DNA from 3 places in the Nonomuraea sp. NPDC050556 genome. Region 3 is predicted to be linked to each of the others. Evidence: riboswitches for the same ligand, from Rfam matches in the RefSeq annotation. Region 3 holds a riboswitch; each other region holds the start of a gene.
The links. A riboswitch is a leader RNA that binds a small molecule or an ion and turns the genes downstream of it on or off. The one in region 3 is predicted to bind cyclic di-AMP.
Positions count from the first base shown of each region.

Region 1: it holds a riboswitch for cyclic di-AMP, as region 3 does, so the genes downstream of both, ACIBG8_RS35135 (CHAP domain-containing protein) here and ACIBG8_RS40825 (C40 family peptidase) in region 3, are expected to answer to the same signal.
Region 2: it holds a riboswitch for cyclic di-AMP, as region 3 does, so the genes downstream of both, ACIBG8_RS37125 (coiled-coil domain-containing protein) here and ACIBG8_RS40825 (C40 family peptidase) in region 3, are expected to answer to the same signal.

Region 1 covers NZ_JBITGU010000003.1:1,316,602-1,320,409, reverse strand. Annotated here, with positions in the region: gene ACIBG8_RS35150 (NAD(P)H-binding protein) at 1-401, opposite strand, end outside; gene ACIBG8_RS35145 (AraC family transcriptional regulator) at 476-1,369, shown strand; gene ACIBG8_RS35140 (iron chaperone) at 1,377-1,829, opposite strand; cyclic di-AMP (ydaO/yuaA leader) riboswitch at 2,038-2,169, shown strand; gene ACIBG8_RS35135 (CHAP domain-containing protein) at 2,189-2,983, shown strand; gene ACIBG8_RS35130 (CHAT domain-containing protein) at 3,061-3,808, shown strand, end outside.
Region 2 covers NZ_JBITGU010000004.1:23,505-27,312, forward strand. Annotated here, with positions in the region: gene ACIBG8_RS37115 (DeoR/GlpR family DNA-binding transcription regulator) at 1-113, shown strand, start outside; gene galT (galactose-1-phosphate uridylyltransferase) at 110-1,159, shown strand; cyclic di-AMP (ydaO/yuaA leader) riboswitch at 1,225-1,364, shown strand; gene ACIBG8_RS37125 (coiled-coil domain-containing protein) at 1,368-2,318, shown strand; gene ACIBG8_RS37130 (hypothetical protein) at 2,508-3,050, shown strand; gene ACIBG8_RS37135 (hypothetical protein) at 3,059-3,808, opposite strand, start outside.
Region 3 covers NZ_JBITGU010000004.1:805,563-809,370, forward strand. Annotated here, with positions in the region: gene ACIBG8_RS40815 (branched-chain amino acid aminotransferase) at 1-15, opposite strand, end outside; gene ACIBG8_RS40820 (3-isopropylmalate dehydrogenase) at 155-1,207, opposite strand; cyclic di-AMP (ydaO/yuaA leader) riboswitch at 1,307-1,444, shown strand; gene ACIBG8_RS40825 (C40 family peptidase) at 1,432-1,995, shown strand; gene ACIBG8_RS40830 (ROK family protein) at 1,979-3,136, opposite strand; gene ACIBG8_RS40835 (sugar ABC transporter substrate-binding protein) at 3,225-3,808, shown strand, end outside.

The sequences.
Region 1 (3,808 bases), on a different contig from region 3:
GCGGGGGCGAAGCCCTCGCCGAAGTTCTGCTGGAACCAGTTCGGCCGCAGGATGGTCCACTCCTTGCCCGAGGCGCGCACGTCGCGCTCCCACGCCGCCATCGGCACCACGCCGGGCAGCAGGTCGGCGCCCAGCACCGACAGCAGGACCACCCTGCGCAGCTCGGGGGCGCTCGCCAGGAGCTCGCCGACGAGCACGGCGCCGTCCTGCTCGCCGTACGGGCCGACGATGTACGCGCCCTCTGCGCCCTCCAGCGCGGGGGCCCACGTCTCGCGGTCGGCCCAGTCGAAGCGGACCTCGCCGCTGCGGCTGGCCGCCTTCACCTTCATGCCTCGTGCCCGCAGCGCTTCCACGACGGGCCTGCCGGTCTTGCCGGTCGCTCCGATCACCAAAATCGTCATGTCTTCACGGTAGGCAGTGGAGGCCGGACGATGAATGCTTCAGGATCCGGATTTCATGTCCTAGAGTCCGGAGGGTGGATGTCCTCTCCGAAGCGCTCGCCGCCATGCGCACCGGCCGCACCCGTTCCGCCCGCACCGACGTGCGCGCGCCCTGGGGGCTGCGCTTTCCCGCGGTCACCGGCACGACCTTCCACGTCGTCCTCCAGGGCACGTGCTGGCTGCTGCCCGGCGACGGTACGGCTCCGCTCCCCCTGAGCGCCGGCGACGTGGTCTTCCTGCGCGAGGGCAGCGCGCACGCCCTGGCCGACCAGCCCGGCTCGCCGCTGATCGAGTTCGTCCCCTCGCGCGAGACGCCCGACTCGCCCATCGGCCAGGTCCGCGTGGACGGGCCAGGCGACCGGGCGATCCTGCTCTGCGGCGCCTACCAGCTCGACCGCGCCCGCCCGCACCCCCTGATGCGCGACCTGCCCGCCCTCATCCACCTCACCCGGAGCCCCGAGCTCGGCCCCCTCGTCGACCTGCTCGCCCGCGAGCTCGACCTCAGCCTGCCGGGACGCGACGGCATCGTGCCGTCGCTGGTCGACGCGATGCTGCTGTACATCCTGCGCGCCTGGACCGGCGGCGACGCCTCCAGGTGGGGCCTCGCGCTGTCCGACCGCGCGATCAGCCACGCCCTGCGGGACATCCACGCCAGGCCGGAACACCCCTGGACCGTCGAGGAGCTGGCCACGCGCGGCGGCGTGTCCCGCTCGGTGTTCGCGGAGAGGTTCACCGCGCTCGTGGGACAGCCGCCGATGACGTACCTGGCCTGGTGGCGCATGACCAGCGCGGGCCGGATGCTCCGCGAGAGCGACACCCCGCTCAGGACGGTGGCCCAGAGCGTGGGCTACACCTCGGAGTTCGCCTTCGCCAAAGCCTTCAAGCGAGCGTACGGCACGCCGCCCGGCCGCTACCGCCGCCCGGCGTGACACCCGCTCAGCCCATCGCCCGCTTCAGCAGGGCGACGATCTGCGCCTCCACCTCGGGCGTCACCTCGGTCAGCGCGTAGGCGGCCGGCCACAGGGCGCCGTCGTCGAGCTTCGCCCCGTCGCTGAAGCCGAGCGTGGCGTAACGCGCCTTGAACTTCTCGGCGGGCTGGAAGTGGCACAGGAGCTTGCCGTCGAGCGCGTAGGCGGGCATGCCGTACCAGAGCTTGGGCGCGAGAGCCGGGGCGTGGGTGGTGATGACGGCGTGGACGCGCTCGGCCAGGACCCGGTCGGAGTCCTTCATCTCGGCGATCTTGGCGAGGACGTCGCGTACGGCCTCGGCCGCCTTGTCGGCCGCGCTGGTGCTCGCGGACTTCTTGAGGTCCTTGGCGTGCTCCTTCATCGCGGCGCGCTCTTCTGCGGTGAAACCGTCGTAGGTGCTGCGGGTGTTGGTGGCGCTCATCGCGTTCTCCTTCGTCGTTTTCCGCTGTGACATCAGGGTCGCGCGCCGGATGCATACATTCGCTATGCGCCGGCGATGCGGTCATCCATTAGATGGAGTTGACCCTCAACCGATGGATTGATGACCGTCTTTGCGTCCGCTTTATTTACCGTTACCAAATTGCGATATCGGCGTGACCGGTATTAGGGTCCTGCTTTATCGGCCGATGACCGGCCGACCGCCGAGTCCCGTTCAGGGAGCCGGGGACCCACGTTCCTCGGGGTGAATCCGCTGCTCGCAGCGGTAGGGCACTCCTTCGCCCGAACCCGTCAGCTAACCCGGTAGGCGGCAGAGGAGAACGGGGAGTACAACCCGTGGAAATGCTCGAAACGGCCATCCAGAGGATGGTCAAGATCCTCGACGCCGAGGTTGGTTACACCGAGAAACCGGACGGATACACGAAGTTCGGCGAGTGGTACACCGGGAACGTCGACGACAGTTACGACTTCACCAATGCGGCCTGGTGCGACATGTTCCTGGCGTGGGGGGCTCGGCAGGCGGGCCTCCAGGACGTGTACGGGCAGTTCGCCTACACGCCCGCGCATGCCGGGTGGTTCAAGGAGCAGGGCGCCTGGGGGACGAAACCGGCGCCGGGGGCGCTGGTGTTCTACGACTGGTCGGGGGGTGACTCCATCGACGGCATCGACCATGTGGGGATCGTGACGAAGGTCGACGGCGACCGCATCGAGACCATCGAGGGCAACGTCGACCGGCAGTTCGCCAAGCGCAAGGAAAGGGACCAGAGCAGCGTCGTGGGGTACGGCTACCCGGCCAAGGTCAAAACCTCCACCACCCCCTCCCCACCCGCCGCCGCTCCCGCACCACCGGCCACTCCGGACCAAGGAGCCGCGCCACAAAAAGGGGCCGTACTCGGGCAGGGAGCCGCCTCGGCACCACCCACCACCTCAGGGCCCTCGGCCGCTTTGGCGCTCTCTACCGGTCCCGGGCAGGGGGTGGCCGTTCCCGGCACCGTCCAGGGTGTTTCCGCGGCAGCTCTCCACGACGCGGCCGCGGCAGCCGTGCTCATCCCCGCCCTGACGATCATCCTCGTCCTGGCCGCCTTCGTGAAGAGGAGGTGGGTCACCCCGCAGGGCCGCCACGCCGCCGCCCTGTGACCCCCGGTGTCCCTGGTACGGCCCAGCCGTACCAGGGACGCCTGTACGTCACGCGCAGACGTTGCGAAGCTTGGCCCGTGACCCTGACCTACGCCCAGGCGCGGGCGTTGCTGGAGGGACAGCGGCGGGCGGTCATGGTGGAGTTCTTCACCATGACCGACGAGGTCGTCCTGTTCAAGGTGACCGCGGACGACACCGAGCCGGAAGTGGTCCGCCTCCCCCTCGACCAGGCGGCACTCAGACGTTTCGTCCTCACCACGTTCGGCCACGCGGGCGGGGTCCGCGAGATGGTCTCGATGGGCCTGGAAGACCTCTGGCACGCCCACGACAACCTGGTCGAGCCCCTGAGCAGATGGACGGACCCCGACGACCTGGTGATCCTCGTCCCCCACGGCCTCCTCCACTACCTCCCCCTGCACGCACTGCGGGTGGACGGCGGCCACCTCATCGACAGGAACCCGGTCTCCTACGCCCCCAGCGCCTCCGTCCTGGCGGCCTGCCGTAACCGCCGCAACAGGAACGCCGGGGCAGCCGTCTTCGGTGACCCGCGCGGCGACCTCCCCCAGGCGCGGGTCCGGGCTGAGGAACCCGCCGACCAGCACCAGCGCGACCGGCGCCTCGACGAGGAGCCGGAACGCCAGCAGGCACACCACCGCCGTGATCCACCAGGACGGAACCGCGTCGTCCAGCGGCCCTCTGATCGCCCACAGCCCCAGGGCCAGCGGCAGCGCCGTCAGGAAGGGCGAGATCCGGGGCCAGTGCCGCCAGTCGAGCCGGATCAACCGCGCACCCAGGACCATGGGGATCGTGAACAGCACAGCCCGG
Region 2 (3,808 bases), 780 kb from region 3:
CCGAACTGGCGGAGGCCGACGTCGTCATCAGCGACGCCGGGCTGCCCCAGGAGGCGCGTTCCGAGCTGGCGGAGCGCGTCGGAGAGTTGATCATCGCGGAGGACTCGTTGTGAAGCGCACCATCACCCACCTGGCCGACGGCCGAGAGCTGATCTATTTCGACCGGCGCGACGACGCGGACAGGAGCGCGGTGGACAGGCGGCCGCTGGAGGGCCGGCCTGTGGCGTCCGAGCTGCGTTATGACGCGCTGACCGACGAGTGGGTGGCGATCGCCGGGCACCGGCAGACGCGCACGTTCCTGCCGCCGGCCGACGAGTGCCCGCTGTGCCCGTCGAACGGCGAGCGGCTGTCGGAGATCCCGTCCAGCTCGTACGACGTGGTCGTGTTCGAGAACCGCTTCCCCTCCTTCTCCACCCACCTCGGCACCTATCGGGACGACGTCCAGCCGGGGGTGGGCCGCTGCGAGGTGGTGTGCTTCACCGAGGACCACAACTCGTCGTTCTCCCAGCTCACCGACGACCAGGTGGGCCTGGTCATGGAGGCCTGGGCGGACCGTACGGCGGAGCTGTCCTCGATCGACGGCGTCGAGCAGGTCTTCTGCTTCGAGAACCGCGGCGAGGAGATCGGCATCACGCTGCCGCACCCGCACGGCCAGATCTACGCCTACCCGTACATCACGCCGCGCACCCAGCAGCACCTCCGCGCGGCCGCGAGCAACCCGACGGTCTTCGCCGACCGGCTGGCCGCCGAGCGCGCCTCGGGCGAGCGCGTGGTGGCGTCGAACGAGTTGTGGACGGCGTTCGTCCCGTTCGCCGCGCGCTGGCCGTTCGAGGTGCACGTGTATCCGCACCGGCAGGTGCCCGACCTGACGGCGCTGTCGGATGACGAGCGCGCCGCGTTCGCGCCTCTGTACACGAGCGTGCTGCGGGCGCTGGACGGCCTGTTCGACCTGAAGATGCCCTACGTCTCCGCATGGCACCAGGCGCCGGTCAGACAAGGCCGTGACCTCGCATATCTTCATCTCGAACTGTTCACGGTGCGGCGCGCGCCAGGGAAGCTCAAGTACCTGGCCGGTTCAGAGTCCGCGATGGGCGCTTTCGTCAACGACGTGCCGCCGGAGCAGGCTGCTGCCATGCTTAAATCACAGGTAGATCACTAATTGATTCCGGCTTGAGGTCGCATTACCGTCGTTTTACTACTAATATCCCTCAAGCATCGGCTGTCACAGCCGTGCCGCCTAATCCCGGGCGTGTAGCCCGGGAACCGGGGACCCACCGCTCCCTCGGGGTGAATCCACTGCTCAGTGGTAGGGCCACTCCAGCCCGAACCCGTCAGCTAACCCGGTCGGCAGGAGGAGAGGATAGTTAGTGACGTTCCCCCGCGTCGTGGCCTGCGGCGTTCTCGCTGCGGTCACCCTGGCTCTCAGCCCAGCGGGTACGGCTGCCGCCGCCCCCAAACCCACCGAGAAGCAGCTTCGCGCCGAGCTGAGCAAGCTCAACACGAAGGTCGACAAGCTCATCGAGACCTACAACGCCAAGCGGGTCGCGCTCGCCAAGGCGAAGAAGGCGGAGCAGTCGGCCAAGGAGCGGCTGGCAGCGGCGGACAAGACGCTGGCCGACACCCAGACCAAGATCAGCCAGATGGCGGCGATGGCGTACCAGGGCGGCGACCCGGGGCTGGCGAGCATGATGTGGTCGCCCAACATCGGCGGCCGGGCCGTACTCGACCAGCTCAACAACGAGCAGGAGGCCATCCTGGCCGGGGTCACGGCGGCCAGGGCGGCCAAGAAGCAGGCCGTGGACGAGGCGGCCGAGCTCACCGAGCAGATCAAGGACGACACCGACGAGGTCGCCGGGCAGCGCGAGGACGCCGAGGATGTCATCAAGGACATCGAGAAGAAGCTGAACGACCTGGTCCCGTACGGCACGGGCCGCAGGTCGGACGGGAGCTGGGCGCCTGAGCTCCCTTCGGGGGACGACAACATCACGCCGCGCATGCGTCAGGTGCGGGATCTGATCAAGAAGGACTTCAACCTGCCGTTCGAGGTGGGGTGTTACCGGGTGGACGACCACGGCGAGCATCCGCTGGGGCGGGCCTGCGACTTCATGATGAGCTCGGGCGGCTCGATGCCGTCGGCGGCCAACAACGCGCTGGGCGACCAGATCGCGGCGTGGGCGATGAAGAACAAGGACAAGCTGGGCGTCAAGTACGTGATCTGGAAGCAGCGCATCGACCAGGGGTCGGGGTGGCGCGGCATGTCCGACCGCGGCGGCATCACCGCCAACCACTACGACCACGTCCACATCTCCATGTACTGACCCGTACGGCGGGCAACCGGCCTCCCGGACGGCGTGACAGAGCCAGGGATCTGGCGACGCGTAAGGGATACCCCCTTCTTGTATGCGGTCGGGATTCTGGAGGCCTGAGGGGTTCCTGTGGATTTGGGGTGGTGATCCTCGTATGGGTGCGGCAGGCTTGAGGCGGACCGCGCATCATACGGAGGCGATGTGGACGACCCGCCCGCAGGACGCCATGCCCGCAGCGGGGGCGACCGCAGGCTCTACAACCCTCTGCCCGCGCCCGTGCCCCCGCCCGACGAGCCCTACCTGGGCCCGGAACCGCCGGGGTTCCCCTGGCGGCTGACCGTCGGGTTGGTGGCGGTTCTGGCTGCCGGGGTGGGGTTCGGGCTCTGGGTCACCTGGCCGGACGCTCCCCCGCCCGGACCTGTGTCCTCGTCGGTGTCCGTGTCAGCCGGTGGGCCGGTGAGTTTCGAGCCGCTCGTGCGCAGCCCGGCCCCCACCCTGTCGCCGCGGCGCAAGGCCACCCCAACCCCGTCGGCCTCACACAAACCCACGCCGACCAGGAGCACGGAACCGCCGCGGGTCCGCCGTACCCCCAAGCCGACGGTCACCGTGACGAAGAAGGTCACCGTGACCCCCAAACCGACGAAGGTGGGCACCGGGCCGGAGGAGCCGCCTGACGACGGGTCCGGCCCAGCGCCCACCTGCCGCACCTGGTCCGACTGTCACGACGAACCGCCGGGCGGCTGACCCGGTGTTCACGTGGACAGCAGGAAGATCTCGCTGACGGTCGTGGCGAGGGTACGGATGTCGGCTTCGACGCTGATCTCCGGCTTGCCCGGGTCGAAGGTCGCCGACAACCTCGATCGGTAGCCGGTCAGCGCCCGCCACACCTCGTTGGGCGCCAGTCCCGCGTTCAGCAGGCGGTAGGAGCTGGAGCTGTGGCCCCACAAGGTCACGGTCTGTACGCCGAGGCCCAGGGCGGTGCCGACGCGGGCGGAGATCTGCCCGTCCGCCGTCGCCTTGTCCCAGCCGGAGGTGTCGCCCTGGTGGGCCAGGCCGTACTCGCGGGATCCGATCTGGACCAGCGTGTCCCAGCCCAGGGCCTTGACGGCGAGCCACTGCGCCTGCGCCGCCTTCGCGGGAGTGATGCCGTACGCCGCGTAGGTGGTGCCGAACAGGCCGCTGGCGACGTAGACGCGGTCGACGTCCGCTGCCCTGATGTAGCCGTCGACCTGCTGCTTGGTGATGACGGGGTATTTGGCGCGCATGGCTGACACGCACTTCTGGTTGGCGCCGCAGCCGAGCTCCGGGACGACGACGCTGATGGACAGGCGCTTGCCCGGGAGGGCGTTGCGCAGCGCGGTGGTGGCCGCGGTGAGGAAGGCGCGGATCTCGGTGGCGGAGGTCAGGTCGCGGTAGCCGAGGTTGTCGGCGAACTTCACGCCCGCGACGCCCGGCTGGCGAGCGTGGGTGATGAGGGTGGCCAGGGCGGACTGGAAGCGGAC
Region 3 (3,808 bases):
GAAGCCGAGCTTCATCACGAGATCCTTCTCTTTGTCGCGTGGTTTACCTAGGTCCATTCTGCGCCGGACCGGGTAACGGGAACTTACTGCATATATACGAAAAACGCCTGGCGGCTCGTTCTGAGCCACCAGGCGTTCGGGGAAGCGAGGCGGGTCAGGAGCCCCCGGATACTCGCGCGGTGATGTCGTCGCCGATCTCGTGCGTGGTGCGCGCGGCCCAGCCGGTCTGGCGTTCGATGATGTCGTCGGCCACGGCCTGCTCGACGCGGGCGGCCTCGGCGCTCATGCCCAGGTGGTCGAGGAGCATGGCGACCGACAGGATCGTCGCGGTCGGGTCGGCCTTGCCCTGCCCGGCGATGTCGGGCGCGCTGCCGTGAACCGGCTCGAACATGCTCGGCGAGGTGCGGTCAGGGTTGACGTTGCCGCTGGCCGCGAGACCGATGCCGCCGGCGATGGCGGCCCCGATGTCGGTGATGATGTCGCCGAACAGGTTGTCGGTGACGATCACGTCGAAGCGCTCTGGCTGGCTGACGAAGAACATCGAGGCCGCGTCGATGTGCTGGTAGTCGGTGGTGACCTCGGGGAACTCGGTCGCGACCCGGTTGACCGTACGCTGCCACAGGTCGCCGGCGAAGGTCAGCACGTTGGTCTTGTGGACCAGCGTGAGCTTCTTGCGCGGCCGCTCTGCCGCCTTCTTGAAGGCGTAGCGCACGACGCGCTCGACGCCGTAGGCGGTGTTGATCGACTCCTGGGTGGCCACCTCGTGGGGCGTGCCCTTGCGCAGGATGCCGCCGGTGCCCGCGTAGAGGGACTCCGTGCCCTCGCGGACGACGATCATGTCGATGTCCTCCGGCCTGGTGTCGGCCAGCGGGGTCTCGACGCCGGGGAACAGCTTGACCGGGCGCAGGTTGACGTAGTGGTCGAGCTCGAAGCGGATGCGCAGGAGCAGGTCGCGCTCCAGGACGCCGGGCGGCACGCTCGGGTCGCCGACAGCGCCGAGGAGGATCGCGTCGTAGCCGCGCAGCTCGTCAAGCACGGAGTCGGGCAGGGTCTCGCCGGTGCGGTTGTAGCGGGCGGCGCCGAGGTCGTAGTGGGTTTGCTCGGTCTTGATGCCGAGCGCCTCGATGACCTTCAGACCTTCTGCCACGACCTCGGTGCCGATCCCGTCTCCCGGGATGACGGCCAGGCGAATGTTGCTCGATTCCATGCGCGGTACCTTACCGGCCCATCTCGCCTGACGAACACCGCATCTCATTTTCCGGACAATCCCCTTTGCCCGATTTGCGGTGTTTTGACCATTTCGTTAGAGTCCTCAACGCCTAATCCACCGCTGCGGTGGAGCCGGGGACCCAATCTCCCCCGGGGCTAATCGGCTCCCCCGCCGTAGGGCCACTTCCAGGTCCGAGCCCGTCAGCTAACCCGGTCGGCCGTATGGAAGGAAATCCCCTGACCCCCATCGTCATGCTCGTCGCCGCCGGAACCCTCCTGGGCAACTCCCCCGATGCCACCACCATGACCGGCGCCGACATCAAGAAGGTCCAGGAAGCCCGCCAGCCGACGCCCGCCTGGAAAGAGGCGCTCGACTACGCCATGGACAAGCGCGGAACCCCGTACCTGTGGGGCGGCACCTCCGACAGCGGCTTCGACTGCTCCGGCCTGATGCTCAGGGCGTACGAGAAGGCCGGGATCGAGCTCCCCCGCACCGCTTCCGAGCAGTACTCTGCCTACTCCAAGAAGATCTCCTGGGACGAGCTCCGCCCCGGCGACCTGGTCTTCTTCAGCGGCCTCGGCCACGTCGGGATGATCTCCAAGCCCGGCTACATGGTGCACGCCCCGCACAGCGGCGACGTGGTCAAGGAGGAGAAGCTCAGCCAGTGGCGGCACGACGCCTTCGTCGGCGCCGTCAGGCCGGACCCGAAGGGCGTCAAGCTCTGGGCCGACCTGGTCAAGCAGCGCAAGCAGCCGCCACCGGCCACGCTCACCGCCTATCTCTGAAGATGAGGTCCCAGGCCCGCGCCCGCGCGTGGGCCACGGCGCCGATGAGCACGCCGCTGTCGCCGAGCGTGCTGGCCACCACCGTGGGACGCAGGGGGCCCAGCTCGGCGATGCGCCGCTCGATGGCCTCGCCGAGCAGGTCCAGGTTGCGTCCCACACCGCCGCTGAGCACGACCACCTCGGGGTCGAGCACGGCGGCCACCGCGACGATCAGTCCGCCGATGCGCCTGCCCTCGGCCTCGACGACGCCCAGCGCGACGGTGTCACCGGCCGCGGCGGCGGCGAAGACCTCCTTGGCCGTGTCCAGCTCCAGCCCGGCCGCGCGGGCCGCGCGGACCACGCCGGGCGCGGCGGCCACGACCTCGGTCGCGCCGTGCTCGAACGCCTCGTCGTCCGAGGGCTCCTCGGTGGCGGGCAGGTAGGACACCTCGCCCGCCGCTCCCCTGGCTCCGACGTACAGCTCGCCGTTCACCACGATGCCCATGCCGACGCCGGTGCCGATGCTGACCAGGGCGAAGTTGGCCTTGCCCCGGCCCTGGCCGTACACGTGCTCGCCGACGGCCGCCAGGTTGATGTCGTTCTCGATCACCAGGTCGGCGTCGAGCGAGGAGCGCAGCCGTTCAGCCAGGTCGGGCCCCGGCAGGTTGGGCGCGAACTCCAGCCTGCCCACCTTCGGGTCGTAGACGCCCGGACTCCCGACGACCACGCTGGTGATCGCCGACCATTCGAGCTCGGCCTCGGCCGCCGCCGCCCGCGCCAGCTCGCCGACCCTGGTCGCCAGCGCCGCAGAGCTGCGCGCGGTGTTGCGCGCGTCCTTGCGCCCCACCAGCGTGCCGCGCAGGTCCGCGACGACGACCCTGATCCAGTCGCGGCCGATGTCGATGCCCGCGACGTGGGCCGAGGCCGCGTTCATGTCGTAGAGCGCGGTCACCGGCCCAGGCCGTCCTGACACCTCGCCGACCAGGTGGACGAGTCCGTCCTCCTCCAGCCCCGCCAGCGCCGCCGAGACCGTGGGCTTGGACAGCCCGGTGATCTTGGCCAGGTCCGCTCTGGACGCGGGGCCGTGCTCATGCAGCTGGTCGAGCAGGCGTCGCTCGTTCATCACCCGCAGCAGCCGCGGATTGCCCAGCTCACCACGCACGGTCGCCCTCCCCCTCTTGTTATCTCGCAAAGGCTAGCCAATCCCCTTGATAGTAAATTACCTTTCTTACCAAACAAGGAGGGCAACCATGCGTCGAGAGTGGTTAGCGGTCGCCATTACGGCGGTCATGATGACGGCCGCCTGCGGTTCATCGGGGGGAACTGCTACGCAGTCCGCCCAGCCGAAGGAAGAGAAGAAGACCATCGCGCTGTTCCTGCCGGAGTCGAAGACGACCCGGTACGAGGCGTTCGACCGGCCGCTGTTCGAGGCCAAGGTCAAGGTGCTCTGCGCCGACTGCGAGATCCTGTACAGCAACGCCGACCAGGACGCGGCCAAGCAGCAGCAGCAGGTGGAGGCCGCGCTCACCCAGGGCGCCGACGTCCTGGTGCTCGACGCGGTCGACGCGGCGGCGGTGGCGCCCCTGGTCAACCAGGCCAAGCAGAAGAAGGTCCCGGTCATCGCCTACGACCGGCTGATCTCCGGCATCGACTACGAGTATTTCGTCTCCTTCAACAACGTCCGCGTGGGCGAGATGCAGGGCCAGGCCCTGCTCGACGCCATGAACGCCAAGGGCACGGCGGACAAGGGCGAGATCGTGATGATCCACGGCTCCCCCACCGACCCGAGCTCGGCCGACTACAAGAAGGGCGCCAAGAGCGTCCTGGACGGGAA